DNA from 2 places in the Paenibacillus sp. S28 genome. Region 2 is predicted to be linked to the other one. Evidence: predicted binding sites of a transcription regulator. Region 2 holds the regulator's gene; the other holds the start of a gene.
The links. The regulator LexA, encoded in region 2, represses DNA repair genes until DNA is damaged. The targets are predictions, from matches to a motif close to CGAACATATGTTCG.
Positions count from the first base shown of each region.

Region 1: IAE55_RS17065 (YolD-like family protein) is a predicted target of LexA. The motif match lies at 1,745-1,758, and genes of this name have one in related genera.

Region 1 covers NZ_JACVTM010000006.1:273,905-281,807, reverse strand. Annotated here, with positions in the region: gene IAE55_RS17080 (sensor histidine kinase) at 1-109, opposite strand, end outside; gene IAE55_RS17075 (polysaccharide deacetylase family protein) at 282-1,019, shown strand; gene IAE55_RS17070 (HD domain-containing protein) at 1,027-1,695, opposite strand; gene IAE55_RS17065 (YolD-like family protein) at 1,800-2,063, shown strand; gene IAE55_RS17060 (YfiT family bacillithiol transferase) at 2,186-2,713, shown strand; gene IAE55_RS17055 (YhgE/Pip domain-containing protein) at 2,796-4,949, shown strand; gene IAE55_RS17050 (Gfo/Idh/MocA family protein) at 5,027-6,133, opposite strand; gene IAE55_RS17045 (ThuA domain-containing protein) at 6,148-6,870, opposite strand; gene IAE55_RS17040 (Gfo/Idh/MocA family protein) at 6,947-7,903, opposite strand, start outside.
Region 2 covers NZ_JACVTM010000002.1:858,070-865,972, forward strand. Annotated here, with positions in the region: gene IAE55_RS08470 (extracellular solute-binding protein) at 1-339, shown strand, start outside; gene IAE55_RS08475 (carbohydrate ABC transporter permease) at 468-1,358, shown strand; gene IAE55_RS08480 (carbohydrate ABC transporter permease) at 1,374-2,252, shown strand; gene IAE55_RS08485 (sensor histidine kinase) at 2,320-4,149, shown strand; gene IAE55_RS08490 (response regulator transcription factor) at 4,124-5,314, shown strand; gene lexA (transcriptional repressor LexA) at 5,410-6,036, opposite strand; gene IAE55_RS08500 (LysM peptidoglycan-binding domain-containing protein) at 6,276-6,656, shown strand; gene IAE55_RS08505 (DUF896 domain-containing protein) at 6,758-6,940, shown strand; gene IAE55_RS08510 (hypothetical protein) at 7,191-7,706, shown strand; gene IAE55_RS08515 (HAD family hydrolase) at 7,746-7,903, shown strand, end outside.

The DNA.
Region 1 (7,903 bases), on a different contig from region 2:
CCTTCATCGATATATAAGGCATCAGAAACGCATGCCTCGCATATTCCCATATCCCTACGGCCAGTGTAGGAATAATCAATATCATCGATTTGATTTGTTTATAGGACATGCCTTGATCCGCACCTTCCCCGGGCACTCCCGGCATATTCAAACTTGTCTCTATTGTATCACGGCCCGCCCGGCGTATGTTAGAACGGTTCGTGTCACATACTACGAAGCGAACTTGTCTTTGTTTGGACGTTTGGATGGAAGCATCGACAACGAACAACCGGGAGGACCTTATGCGCACAAGGCTTTATGCAACGCTATCCATGCTGCTTTTGACGATTTCGATGACGGCTGCTCCGGCGGCGGGGGCTTCTCCCGTAAACCAAGGCAGAGAGTACTATGAACAAAGGGGAGACGTCATCTGGGAGATTCCGAACCGGGAAAAGATTATAGCACTGACCTTCGATGACGGGCCGGATCCTGAGGATACGCCGCAGATTCTCGACCTGCTGAAGCAGTATCACGCAAAGGCAACGTTTTTTGTCGTCGGCAAACAGGTTCAGGAGCACCCGGAGCTGGCCAAGCGGCAGGTGGCCGAAGGCCATGAGCTTGCCAACCACACCTTCGACCATATGTATTTTAACCGCCGGAGCTCACCGGAGGTCATCGTGCGGGAGCTGCGGGAAACCCAGGAAGCCATATACCAGGTTACCGGTAAAAAAACCTACCTGTTTCGCCCTCCCGGAGGATATTATAACGACCGTATGATCCAAATTTGCAAGAAGGAGGGTTATCTCGTCGTCATGTGGTCCTGGCATCAGGACACCTGGGACTGGAACCGGCCTGGCGTCGCCAAGATCGTGAACAAGGTGCTGAACAACGCGCGCAACGGCGACATCGTCCTGATGCACGACCACGTGGAGGGCAAGTCCCAAACGGTCGACGCGTTAAAACAAATCCTGCCTGAACTGCAGAAGCGCGGATATCGCTTCGTTACCGTATCGGAGCTGGTAGAGTACAACATTCCTTGAGGGGCGTTTAATCGCGCCCCTTTTTTGGCGCTTCCTCCCCGTGCCATTCACGTTGGAATTGCGCAAGAAACTGCTCCATAAATGCGTGGCGGGAAGCAGCCTCCCGCTGGGCCGCCGGCGTATTCATCAGATCTTTCAGCTTCAGCAGCTTCTCGTAAAAATGGTTCACCGTCGTCCCCTGCCGGCTGCGGTATTCCTCCTGGGTCATGCTGGTCCGCGGCGGCTCGTCAGGGTCATACATGAGTCTTCCCCGTGATCCGCCAAAGGCAAACGTGCGGGCAATACCGATCGCTCCGATGGCGTCCAGACGGTCTGCGTCCTGCACGACGCGCCCCTCCAAAGTCGACATGGGCCTGCCGCCTCCGCCGCCATAAGACATTGTCCCGATGATCTCCAGCACATGATCCACGAGCGCGGCATCCGCTCCATGGTCTGCGAGCCAAGATGAAATTGTTGCCATGCCCTCCTCTTTCGAAGACACGATTTTCTCGTCGGCCAGGTCATGAAAAAGGGCCGCCAGCTCGCAGACGACCGGGTCGGCCCCTTCCTGCTCCGCCAGCCTCTTCGCCCACTCCGCCACCCGGTAAATATGCCACCAGTCGTGGCCGGACGGCTCAGACTTTAAACGATCCTTCACGTATTCCCTTGCTTCCATAATCATTTGGTCGGTCTCCATATGCTTTCCTCCAAGCAGTTTTATTTTTCTGAACAATCGCGGTTGAAACCGAACATATATTCGCCTATAATACAATGCATAGCTCTTTTAATAAATGAGGTGAAATGATGATCAACCGAACCTGTGAACCGTCGGCGAGTTTCAATTCTACCATGAAAGAGGCTGCTTGGACACAGACCAGCCGCTTGCTGGAGGAATCCCTCCGCCGTCACCTGAAAGTAACACTGCACCTTGCCGGTACCGGACCCGAACAAGAAATCCGGGGCTTCGTCACCGTGATTAACACCTATCTGGAAGAGATCAAGTTTAGAGCTGAAGACGAATGGCTGTGGATCAAATTCAGCGAGATCGCTTCCGCGCATACATAAAGCCGGCTTGAAGGAACGAATGGAACCCTTAGCGAAAAGGTTACAAGGGAAACCGGCTTATATCATATTGGAATGCAACGGTTTCCCGTATACATATTACTGAGCAAACGGAGGAATTAGCTATGAGCGATGATTTGAAATATCCTATCGGACTTTGCGTAACGAAAAAAGAACTGAACGGAGATGAGCGGACAGCATTGATCGGCGAAATCCGCAGCCTGCCTTCGAAGTTGCGGCAAGCTGTCAGCGGATTATCCAAGGAGCAGCTGGACACGCCTTATCGGCCGGGCGGCTGGACCGTCCGTCAAGTCGTGCACCATGTCGGAGACAGCCACATGAACAGCCTGATTCGGCTTAAACTTGCTTTAACCGAGGATAATCCGGTGATAAAACCTTATGAGGAGCAATTATGGGCTGAACTTGCAGATTCCGCGCTGCCTGATCCGGAGATTTCCCTGGATCTGCTGGAGGCGCTGCATGTCCGTTTTGTGCTTGTTCTGGAAAGCTTGAGCGGTGACCAGTGGCTCAGAACTTACACCCATCCCGCGAGCGGAGAAACCAATTTGAACGAGCATCTATGCACTTATGCTTGGCATGGCAACCACCATCTTGCGCATATCACGACCCTCAAAGAACGAATGGGCTGGTAAGGCGGGATTCAGGTTCTTCGGTATGACGCCCTTCCTCAAATGAAATACTAACCAAAATGGTATGATTGAGGCAGGTGTTCTCATGAGTAAAATCTTGTCCATCTACGGCAGAGATGTGAAAAACATTGCCACGAACTGGGCCGCGCTCGTCATCATCGCCGGTCTTGTTATGCTTCCTTCCCTGTACGCCTGGTTCAACATCAAGGCATCCTGGGATCCCTACGGCAATACCGGCGATATTGCGATTGCCGTCGCGAACAACGACAAAGGGACGACGATGAAGGGACAGTCGCTGAATCTCGGCAAGGAGATCGTCGCCTCGCTGAAGGACAATCATAAGCTGGGCTGGAGGTTCGTCTCCGAGGCGGACGCCATGAGAGGCGTTCGGCACGGTGATTACTATGCGAGCATCATCATCCCGGACAATTTTTCGGCCTCGATTGCCACGGTGCTGTCGGACAACCCGACCCACGCCGAAATTTTGTATTATGTGAACGAAAAGATCAATGCCGTATCCCCGAAGATTACGTCTTCCGGAGCCAGCGGCATCATCCAGGAAGTCAGCAAAAATTTCGTCAAAACCGCCAACGGCACGATTTTCAAAATTTTCAACGAGCTTGGTATCGAGCTGGAAAATCAGCTGCCGACTATTGAGAAGGTCCGCTCGCTGGTGTTTGAGCTGGAGAAAAATTTCCCGGAAATCAACCAAGCCGTAAACACGGCGGCGCAGGACATCCATACGACCAACGAGCTGGTATCCAAAGCTCAAGGGGCGCTGCCCATAGTGACCGACCTGGCCAAGAACGGGCAGCAGTTGGCGGCTGGTCTGGACGATTTTATGGGCAAGGCTTCCACGGCTGCCAAGGATATCGCGCCGAACGTAAAGCAGGATCTGCTGCTTCTGCAGCAGACGTCCATGGCTACGGAGCAGCTGACCGCGCTGCTGAAGGATCCCGACGTCGATCCGAAGACTGCGCTTGATGCGCTGGACCGGATATCCTCCAGGTTAACTACCGGCCTGGAAGTACAGGAAGCGCTGATCAGCTGGTTCGGCCGGCTGAACCAGACCGCAGGCGGCCGACTGGATTTCGTCAGCTCCAAGCTGAAGCAGGTCCGGGACAAAATGCAGTCTCAGCTGACGCTTGTCAATCAAATCCGCAGCGGGGTAAAGAAAGGCGAGAAACCGGCCATGGATCTGGTGAATAAGCTGAACACCATCTCCGGCGACGTATCCGATCTATTAGGGGACATCCTCGGACGTTATGACAGCGAAATTCAGCCGGCGATCGCAAGCGGGCTGCAAAAGGCGGTCAAGTCCGCCGCCGAAGCGAAGAAAGTGATGGATTCTGCGGTACAGAGCCTGCCGGACGTCAAGAAGGTGCTGTTCGACGCTTCCAAGGGGCTGGCGATCGGCACGCAGGGCATTTCCGTCATTCAGAAGGAGCTTCCGGGCGTGGAGGCCAAAGTCAAGGAGCTGGCGGACCGGATGCGCAAATTCGAATCGGAGGGCAACCTGCAGGAAGTCATCGACCTGCTGAAAAACAACTTCCAGCAGGAAGGCCAGTTTTTCGCCGAGCCTGTCGTGCTGAAGGAGAATCAGCTGTTTCCGATACCGAATTATGGATCCGCCATGTCGCCCTTCTTCTCAACGCTGGCGCTCTGGGTCGGAGCAACGCTGCTCGTATCCCTCGTGACGACGGAAGTACATTCTCCTGCAGCGGGAACGGATTATAACAGCGTACAGATTTATTTCGGCCGGTTCCTGACCTTCCTGACGCTGGCGCTGCTGCAATCGGTCCTCGTCACAGCAGGCGATATCTTCCTCTTGGGAACCTATGTGGTGGACAAAGGCTGGTTCATCTTATTCGGATTGGTCAATAGCGCTGTCTTTATGCTGATCGTCTACACGCTCGTGTCCGTGTTCGGCAATGTCGGCAAGGCGCTTGCTATCGTTCTGCTGGTGCTGCAGCTGGCCGGATCGGGCGGAACCTTTCCGATCCAGACGACACCGCCGTTCTTCCGGGCGATCCATCCGTTCCTTCCGTTCACCTACGGCATCAGCATGATGCGCGAAGCGGTGGGAGGCATGATCTGGAGCGTCGTCCGCAGCGATCTGCTCATCATGTGCGTGTATGTCGTAATCACGCTCGTGATCGGTCTTGCGCTGAAAGGGATCATCAACCAGCTTGCCGCTGGCCTCGTTAAGAAGGCTAAGGAAAGCAAGCTTATCCATTGATCATGGTATAAACCAAACAAGCCTCCCCAGCAGTCCAGACTGCTGACGGGAGGCTTTTACGATTCATGCCTATTTCATTATTGATCCAATGTATAAGGTGCAAGGCCGGTAGGCATCGGCGCAGGAGGCGTGCAGGTGCTTTGCATCTCGTAATGCTTTTTCTCATCCGAAGCATCATGGAACGCCCACATCGCTTCCAGCACATGGTACGCCAGCTCACCGGAAGCCCGGTGAGGACGACCACTCTGCAGTGCGTAAGCCATGTCGGCTGCGGCGATGCCGCGGGTATTCTCCGCGTAGCCGAACAACAGCGGCTGTTCCTTCCACTCGGCTTCGCCGGCAATCCGGTACTGCACCTTGCCGCCGAAGTTGTTCGGATCGGGTACGCGCAGCGTTCCCTTTGTGCCGTAAATTTCGATGTTCGGCAGATTGCTGCCGCCGAATACGTCAAAGCTGGTGATGATCGTTCCAATCGCGCCTTCGGCGAACTGGATCAGCCCGGCGACGTGGGTAGGGATTTCCACCGGTATTTTTTGACCGTATTTTTTGGAACTGGTGATCGTTCTTTCTTCCAGCGCTTTACCAGTCATACCCGTGATCGTTCTGATCGGACCGAGCAGCTGCACGAGTGCGGTCAGGTAGTACGGCCCCATGTCGAACATCGGTCCTCCGCCGGCCTGATAATAAAATTCGGGATCCGGATGCCAGGTCTCGTGTCCGCCGCCGAGCATGAATGCCGTCGCGGCGACCGGACGGCCGATCAGCCCATCCTGGATCACTTTGAGGCAGGTCTGAATTCCGGCGCCGTAGAATGTTTCGGGCGCGCAGCCCACGCGCAGGCCTTTTTCCTTGGCGAGCTGGAGCACCTTCTGCCCATCTTCACGTGTGACGGCCAGCGGCTTTTCGACGTATACATGCTTGCCTGCCTCAAGAGCCTGCAGGCAGACCGACGCGTGCGCAGCCGGGATCGTCAGGTTGATCACGATTTGAATTTCGGGATCCGCGAGCAGCTCTTCAGGGGAATACACTCTGGGTATGCCGAATTCGGCTGCTTTTTCTGCGGCACGCTCCTTATCGATGTCCGCACAAGCTACCAAATCCAGCACATCGAATTTTTTGCAGTTTTCCATATAAATGCTGCTGATTTTCCCGCAGCCGATAATGCCTACTTTGATCTGCTCCAAGAATAACCCTCCCCTTAATATTGGCTGTCTGCCATGCCGTTATATGCTGTCTCCGGCGTCCAGTCGGAGCCGGCTTCTTTGCCTTCGGCGGCCCATACGAAGCCGCGTCTCATCATTTCCTTCACCTGTGGCATGTCGACGATATCCGCATGGTGCCCGAGCGAATTGTAGAAGACGCGTCCGCCGCCCCAGTACTTCGTCCAGACTACCGGCATGTCAACCGGTTTGTTGGCCGAATGCGGGCCATGAACGACCGGGAAGCGGGTTGTGGCGTGAACTTTCACCGCCGGATCCACATGCAGGTAATACTGCTCGCTTGCGACCTCGAAGTCCGCGATCCCCTGCAGCAGGGAGCCTTCCTCTTCGTCTGTCACGTTAACCATGTATCGAACCCCGTCATTCCCCGGGTGGGCGACCCACTGTCCGCCAGTCATGAACTGCCAATCGACCTGCGTCCGGAAGGAGTCGCACATGCCGCCGTGGCAGCCGGCAAGGCCCACACCGCTCTGCACGGCCTCCGACACGTTGCCCACCAGCTCATTCCGGATTTCTCCCATCGTCCAGCAAGGGACGATCAGATCAAGACCGAGGAGCTTCTCCTTGTCGGCAAACGCTTCCAGCGTATCCGATACTTCTACTTCAAACTGCTCGGCTTCCAGCACGTTTTTGAAAATCTCTGCCACCTGCTTGGGCTCATGGCCATCCCATCCGCCCCATACGATCAGTGCTTTTTTCATGCGGCACGCTCCTTGTCTATGCTTGAAATGCTTGATATGCTCGCTATTCGTTGTTCAATACCTTCGCTTGATTGGCCTACATTTCCGAAATTTCCACCCAGCGCCGCTCCTCTACGGAACGCTCCACCGCCTCAAGCACAGCCTGGCATTTCACACCGTCGTGGAAGTTCGGGGAAGGCTGTCTGTCCTCGTGAATCGCTTCCATCAGCTCCAGCATTTCATGCGTAAACGTGTGTTCGAAGCCGATAGTGTGTCCGGCCGGCCACCAGGCATGCGAATACGCATGAGCGGCGTCGGTCGCAAGCACCCGGCGGAAGCCCTGCACATCCTCCTGGTCGTCGGTAAAGTACACTTCCAGCTCGTTCATCCGCTCAAAATCAAACTTGACACTGCCTTTGCTGCCATTGATCTCGAACGAGTTCGTGCTGCGGTGTCCCGCCGCAAACCGGGTCGCCTCAAAGCTACCGAGCGCGCCTCCTGTGAACCGGGCCATAAACAGGGTTGCATCATCGACGGTCACTTTGCCCATCGGTCCGCCCAGACTGCCTTTAGCGCTGAGTCCGGTCATATTTTCTGCGAGCGGTCTCTCCTTGATAAACGTTTCGCTCATGCCGATGACTTCCTGGATATCGCCGACGAGGTAGTGGGCTAAGTCGATCAGATGGGCCCCAAGATCGCCGTGAGAGCCCGAACCCGCGATATCTTTCTGCAGCCGCCATACTAACGGGAAGGCAGGGTCCAGAATCCAGTCCTGCAGAAACCAGGCGCGGAAATGATAGATCTGTCCCAGCCGGCCGCTTTCGATCAGATTTTTGGCCAGCCGGACCGCAGGTGAGAACCGGTAATTAAAGCCGACCATGTGCTTCACTCCCGCCTCCTCCGCAGCCTTCAGCATTTCACGCGAGTCGGCAAGCGTCAGGGCCAGCGGCTTCTCGCAGAAAATATGCTTCCCTGCCTTGGCCGCAGCCAGCGCGATGTCCTTATGCGCATCACTCGGCGCGTTGATGTCGATCAGGTCGATGTCATCCCGCGC
Region 2 (7,903 bases):
GCCATTGCAGCAGACAGCAAGCATCTTGCGGAAACGAAAGAGTTCCTCAACTACTTCATGCTGAACTTCCCGAAAGAAGCCTTTGAAGCCAAAGGCGCGGTCGGTATCGGCCAGAAAGTGGACGGCGACTTCAAGGCTGCCGGATATTCCGACATGGCCATGGACGTACTGAACCTGTTCAAGGAAGTCAAAGGCGGAGACCTGGCGTTTGACAACACGATGAATCCGGGCACAGCTCAAGTTCACCTCTCCAGCATTCAAAACCTGTTCGCCCAGAAGAAAAATTCTGCGGACGTGGCTAAAGAGCATCAAGCCGGGTTCGAAGATAACAATCAATAATCAACGGATACAGCTAGTTATAGAGAGAACAAGTATTTAAAAACGAAGGGAACGCATTCCGGATGCCGTTCCCTTCAATTCCCATGAGGAATATTGCAGCCAAGAAGGAGAAGGAGGAGAGGTAAGTCGTGAACGTGCTGAAGGTCTCCCGCTGGACGATTGCCGCGTTTGTGCTTCCTTGCTTAATCATCTATATCGGTATTGTGTTTGTTCCCATTCTCGTATCCATGTACAGCGGTATGCTGGACTGGAACGGGATCGGCGAATCGACGTTTGTGGGTCTGGCCAATTTCAAAAAGCTGCTGTTCCACGACTCGGTATTTTGGCCGTCGGTGCGAAGAACGCTGATGTTTGCGGTTTTTTCCATGGCCGAAATTCCTATCGCACTGCTCGTAGCCATACTGCTGAAGCGTTACGTGCGAAAACCGAATTTTTTAGTGTCCAGCTACTTTTTACCGGTCATCTTGTCCGTCGTTGTCGTCGGCCAGCTGTGGAAAACGATCTATAACCCAGCTTCAATGGGCGGTATGCTGAACCAAATTCTGGATGCGGTCGGACTGCATTCCTGGAGCAAAGCCTGGCTCACCGATCCTTCGGTCGCCATGTACTCGCTGTATTTCGTTGCCCTGTGGCAGTACCTGGGTTACCATACCTTAATTCAATTTACGGGCATTTCGAATGTCCCGGACGATGTGTACGAAGCGGCCCGTATCGACGGTGCCGAAGGCTTTAAAGCGGATTGGCACATTACGTTTCCGCTGATTGTCCCGATTTTCAAAATTTCCATCGTGCTGGCCTTCATCGGCTCGCTGCAGGCTTTCGACATGATCATGGTCATGACGGGCGGCGGACCGGCGCATGCCACGGATGTCATTTCCACGCACATGTACAATATGTCGTTTACATCCATGAAATACGGCTACGGCAGCTCGATCGCCGCATTTCTGGTCGTGCTCTGTCTGGCCGCCACGTTCTGCATCAACTTCATTTTCAACAAACTGGAGAAACGATACTCGTAAAGGAGGAAACCGCCGATGAACACAAGCACAGCCGTCGCTTTGAACAAGCAGGTGGCCGCAACCAGACGCAAACGGTTTTCCGTTACGAAGGCCATCGTGTTTCTGGTACTGGGCATTCTGTTTGTAACCCAGGTGTATCCACTGCTGTGGCTGCTCCTGTATTCCTTGAAATCCAATGAAGAAATTTTGTCGGGCAGCTTCTTCGCCCTGCCGCATTCGCCGCAGTGGGGCAATTACAGCGCTGCGCTGGAGGGCAACTATTTCCGCTATTTGTTGAACAGCATCTTTGTCACATCCGTGACGATGATTGCGGTCATTATTCTCAGCTCCCTGTGCGCCTATGCGATCAGCCGTTTCCGGTGGCGCTTTGGCGGGGCGGTCATGGTCGTATTCTTGATCGGAATGATGATCCCGATGCAGGCGACGCTGCTGCCGCTCATGATCATTTTCAAAAACATGCATATCCTGAATACGCATCTGTCGATCATTCTTCCGTATGTGGCATTTTCCATGCCGATCGCCATCTTTATTCTCAGCGGGTTCATGAAAACCATTCCGCATGAGATCGAAGAATCCGCGGTGGTGGACGGAGCGGGGATCGGGCGCATATTCTCGAGCATCATCCTGCCGATCTCGGTTCCGCCGGTGATGACGGTGTGTATCCTGACATTCATCAACATCTGGAACGAATATATTTTGGCTGCGACGTTTATTTCATCGGAAAAGCTGAAAACACTGCCGTTCGGCGTCAACAGCTTCGTCAGCCAATACTCGGTCAACTATGGAGCCATCGGCGCATTTCTTGTGCTGGGCGCGCTTCCGGTCATCATTATCTACTTCCTGCTGGCCGACAAGATCACCCAAGGTATGGTAGCAGGTGCAGTAAAAGGTTAGTAGGGTAAAGACGGCTTCTGTGATAGAATGACAAATGGATGACCGGATACGAAAGGGGAATGTATCTGTGGGGCGACATTTTCGTTCGATTCACAGCCGTCTTTTTCTGCTGTTTCTATGCTGCATGACCGGCATATTGATATTGATCAGCGTCGTGTATTATTACCGCACGATTTCCATTATTCATACCAAGGTGAATGATATCGCCGAGAAGAACATTTCGCAGACCGCCGGACTGTTCAACTCGCTGCTTCAAGGCTACAACAGTCTCTCCAAGTCGCTCAACAGCAACTACGAGCTGACCCGGCTGCTTCAGGAGACCCATGTGAAAGAGACCGTTGCCATCGAAAACGAACGAACGATTACGAATATTATCGGGGCGGCTTACTATTCAAGGAACGATATTACAGGCATCCATATTCTGACCGACAGGGGCAAAGTGTACAGCTATGAGCGCCAGTTCGCCGGGGTCATCGACAACAATTACGCCCAGACGTCCTGGTACAACGAGCTGAACGCCTCGTCGGGCAATATGGTCTGGCTCGGGATGATGCCGGGATCGCCGATCAACACGCTGCAGCAGAAAGAGAACGTCTTTGTGTTCGGACGGAAGCTGTATGATCTGAACACGCACAAGCAGCTTGGCATCATGGTCATCGAAGCGAATCCTTCGTCCATCATGGAGGCGATGTCCAATGTGACGATCAGTCCGGGCAGCCGCGTGTATCTGATCGATCAGAACAACAGCATCATCGCTTCGACCGGTAAAAAAGGGACGGAGGCGCCGGACTTTGCCAGCATTCCGAAACCGGGTGCCGAGGACGGTATTCTGGTGGACGACAGCTCAAGCCAGCTGGTGGTTGCTGCCAATACGCCCATGGCGGGCTGGACGATCTACGGATTTACCCCGAAGCACGACATTCAGGCGGAAGTAAACCAGACGACTCAATATCTCGTTATCGTCCTGATCGTGCTGATTATTGTCTCGACGGTTCTGGCCACGCTGGTATCGCGCAACATTGCTTCCCCGCTGAAGCTGCTGATCCGGGAAATGAAAAAGGTGGAGATGGGCAATTTCAGCGGTTCGGTTAATGTCGATTCGTTTGACGAAATCAACAGCCTGGTGTCTTCCTTCAACCGGATGGTGCACCGGATGGATGAGTTGATTGAGACGATCAAGGTCACGACCGTCAGCGAGAAGAATGCGCAGCTGCAGGCGCTGCAGTCCCAGGTGAATCCGCATTTTTTGTACAACACGCTGGACATGATCTACTGGATGCTGGATGAAAAGGGGAATGAACGCCTCAGCAGGGTCATTCTGTCGCTGTCGCAAATGTTCCGTTACAGCAGCAACTGGGAGGAGGCCTCCAGGACGACGCTGCGTCAGGAATTGGAACAGATCCGGCATTATTTGACGATCATCGAGAACCGGCTGGAAGACAGGCTTGTACCGAAAATCGATGTGGATCCGCAGTGGATGGACGTCACGCTGCCGAAAATGACGATTCAGCCGATTATTGAAAACGCTGTAAAATACGGACTGGAGCCGCTGGATCGGCAGGGCATGCTGCTCGTTACGGCGGAGCAGGTCATGGACGATCTCCATGTCGTCGTTCGGGATAACGGGAGGGGAATGAACGAAGACACGCTGATGCGGGTCAGAAGCTTGCTGGAGGGCGGCAACCGCACTTCGCCCAAAGCGGAGGACAGAGACGGCCCCGTGCTTCGCCGTGGCATCGGTTTGAGCAATGTGCATGAGCGGATCCGAATGATGTTCGGCAGTCCGTACGGTTTATACTTGGACAGTCAAGAAGGGGAAGGAACGACGGTAACCATCCGTTTACCAATCCGGCACCAAGGAGGAATGGAAGATGAACATTTTAGTCGTGGACGATGAGCATGTGATCCGTGACGGAATTAAGCGCACCATCCACCGGGCCTATCCGCAGCATTATGTTCACCTGGCGGCGAATCCGGAGGAAGCGGTTCAGCAGCTGCGCAGACACCGGATTGACCTGGTGCTGACCGATATCCTCATGCCGGGAATGACGGGCCTTGAATTGATGCAGCTGTGCCAAGGCAGTTATCCGCATATCAAATGGGTCATTATTTCGGCTTATTCCGAGTTTTCCTACGCCCAGGAAGCCGTCAAGCTTGGGGCTAAGGACTATATGCTCAAGCCGATCGGGAAAGAGCTGCTGCTCTCCATGATATCCGGACTTGCTCAGGAGATGGATCGGGAGAATGAAATCGTGCGCGAGGCGGAGCTGCTGAAGTCTAACCTGAAGTATTTGCGCGAGGCGGTATTTCAGCGCTGGGCGAGCGGACTCGATACCGGGCGCCTTGACGTCGCCTCAATAATTGAGAGCTACCCCGCATTCCAACTGGTAATGGTTAAGATGGAGAGCGACGCGCCGGTGCATCTGGAGCATTTTATTATTGAAAATGTGCTTGGTGAGCTGATTGAAGCGCACGGCTGCGGATTTGTGACAAGCATGGACGAAACGAGCCTGATCGGCCTCGTCTCGCTGGGGGAAGAGGGGGGCATGAAACGCCTGACGGATGAGCTGCGCGCTAACTTGAAACGATGCGTCAAGGTGCCTTTCCAAATTCAGTCGACGGGACTCATCACAGACATTCACCGGGTGCCGGAGGAAGTGCGGCGGATGCGCCAGGAATCGGCATCGCTGGAATACGAATACAACAACCCGGGCGGTAACCGAGCGATCGAGGTTGCGGTGCAGTACATCAAAGCGCACTATCATACGGATCTGTCCCTGGAAAAGGTAGCTTCGGTCGTGTTCCTGAATCCGGTCTACTTCAGCCAGCTGTTTAAGCAGAAGACAGGAAGCGGCTTCAAGGAATACGTCACCAATCTGCGGATCGAACAAGCCTGCAAGCTGCTGCTGCAAACGCATCTGAAGCTGGCCGACATTTCGGACAAAGTCGGATATGTGGACGTCAAGCATTTTACCCAGGTGTTCCGCAAAAAGACGGGAAAAACCCCGACGGAGTACCGTCTGGAGCAAACGGCGGATTCCCGTGAGGCGTGTCCCACCTGAATCATCCTGCCTTGATCCCAACGCCGAAAAGAGCCCTTGACCTTCCTGAGTAAGGAAGAGCAAGGGCTCTATTGCTGCTTGTCCAGCATCATCTGCTAGTGAATATCGCGGAACAGCCCGACGACTTTGCCCAGAATGGTGACATGGTTCAGACGCAAAGGTTCGTAAGCCGGGTTCTCCGGTTGAAGCCGGATATGGTCTTTCTCTTTGTAAAACGTCTTCACGGTTGCTTCATCCTCATCCGTCATGGCAACGACGATGTCCCCGTTATCGGCAGTCTGCTGCTGTCTCACAATGACGTAGTCACCGTTATGAATGCCCGCCTCGATCATACTGTCCCCAACGACGGAAAGCATAAATACTTTCTCATCTCCGACATAGTGCTGCGGCAGAGGGAAGTAATCTTCAATGTTCTCCGTTGCCGTGATCGGCACACCCGCTGTGACCTTGCCTACTACGGGAACTCTGGCGATCGTATGCGTGAACAGATTGCTGCTCTCGGATTCTTCTTGTCCCAACAGTTCAATGGCACGAGGCTTCGTAGGGTCTCTGCGGATCAAGCCTTTCTTCTCCAGTCGGTCCAAATGGCCGTGTACGGTCGAGCTGGAAGCCAACCCAACCGCCTCACCGATCTCTCGGACGGACGGAGGATAACCCTTGGCGCGGACTTCATTTCTGATAAATTCCAATATCGCTTGCTGCCGGCTAGATATCTTTGACATTCCCCATCAACCCCATTTAGTAACGTTTGGTAAAATTATAACATAGAACTGCCGTTCGTACAAACATAAGTTCTAAATGGTTTTGCTTTGATGGAGCGGGATTTTTGCGGCTTCTGAATGAAGGAAACCCGCCTCTAAAAACATAAGAACAATTGTTCGAAAAAAGTATTGAACAAAACAAATGTTCGTGTTATATTGTTCTCATAAAACAAGAACAAACGTTTGGAGGCGTAATATTTATGCTGAAACACACTACATACCAAAGTATTTATAATAACCCATCCGTTAACCCATCCATCAATGAAGCTATAGCATCTCCTTGGTTGAAGAAAGTACAGTCCATCGTGCCAGGCCCTGCCTTGATCAAACTGATCTTGGCGGCCCTGATTATTTTGGTGGGATGCACAGGTGTCGTTCGCGTATTCGCGGGAACCTCGGATGATGTTCGGTTAGAGAAAAATGTCATCGTTCAGCAAGGCGATACATTGTGGGGAATCGCTTCTGCCCATAAGCCGGAAGACATGGATATCCGAGCATACATTATGGCGGTGAAGAAGTATAACGATTTAACCAGCAGCGAAATTCAAGCCGGAGAAGTATTGGCACTCCCACAATATTAATAGAAGATAAATGATCAAGAGCTTGGAAAGGTGTGAACCTTGACAAGCTCTTTTTATCATGGCAAAGTTAGGTATGACTTGAATATTGGAGGAGTAATTGTATGGATATCGACAGCGTTGTAGAGAGAATTAATGAGCTTGCGCGCAAGCAAAAAGAATCCGGTTTAACCGAAGAGGAGATCGAAGAACGGGCCAAGCTTCGTGAGAGATACCTTCAGAATGTCCGCAGAAATTTCAGACAGCAGCTGGACTCGATTGAATGGGTGGATGAAGAGAAGAAATAACACCAGCTGGATTAGACTCATACATTCGATCATGGTATAGACTGACTCAAGGTTTTGTATGGCTCACTACCGATAACAGAATGCTTCTATGTAAGCGCACCCGGTTTCCTTCATTTGTTTTTCTATTATATAGAATGTGAAACTACATGAATAAATGCTGTAAGCAGTATTGGGCCGTTATATATTAGGAAGTAAATGCAAAACTTTCGTTCAAACTATATAGCCGAAAGCATTTTGAGGAGGTTCGTGAATGGCCCGTTCATGGGAAAGAAAGGTAAGAAAAAATTCAGCGCAGCTGGATAAGCAGAGAAAGAAGCAAGGCAAGCCTTCCATCTACAGCGCGGGGGGGCCTTCAGCTGACATTTATAAAGGAAGAAACTATGTGCTTCCGATTACGATGGTCGCTCTGGCTGCGGTCTACTTTCTGCTCGGGATGATTGGACAGGAGGGTACGGCGGGCAACAGCAGCATGACCTGGATCATTATGGCCATGTACGTGTTCCTGGGCTTGATGATCTTTTTGCGCAGGCCTTTCCTGCGTGTAGAGAAAAACGCCGTATCGACGATCAAGTTCAACCGGGATCGGCGACTGACCGCAGACAATATCGCCAAGATCAAGCTGGCCAAAGGCTCTGTCGTGATTGAGCCGAAGGGCAAAGGCGGCAATTGGGTGTTCACGCGCCTGATTAACCGCTACGACACCGATACCATAGGGGAACGTCTGGAGCGTTTTGCGCAGACCCACAATATCCCTTTGGAAAAATAAACAAATATAAGAGATAGCTGATGGAGAGGATGGAAGAGGATGCCGGTACAAGCTGTTTTTTTCGATTTGGACGATACGCTGTTGTGGGATGAGCGCAGCGTGAAGGAATCCTTTGAAGCGGTATGCGAGACGGCCGCCAAGGCGAAGGGCATTGACGCCAAGGAGCTGGAGGAAGCGGTCCGCAATGAGGCAAGGAC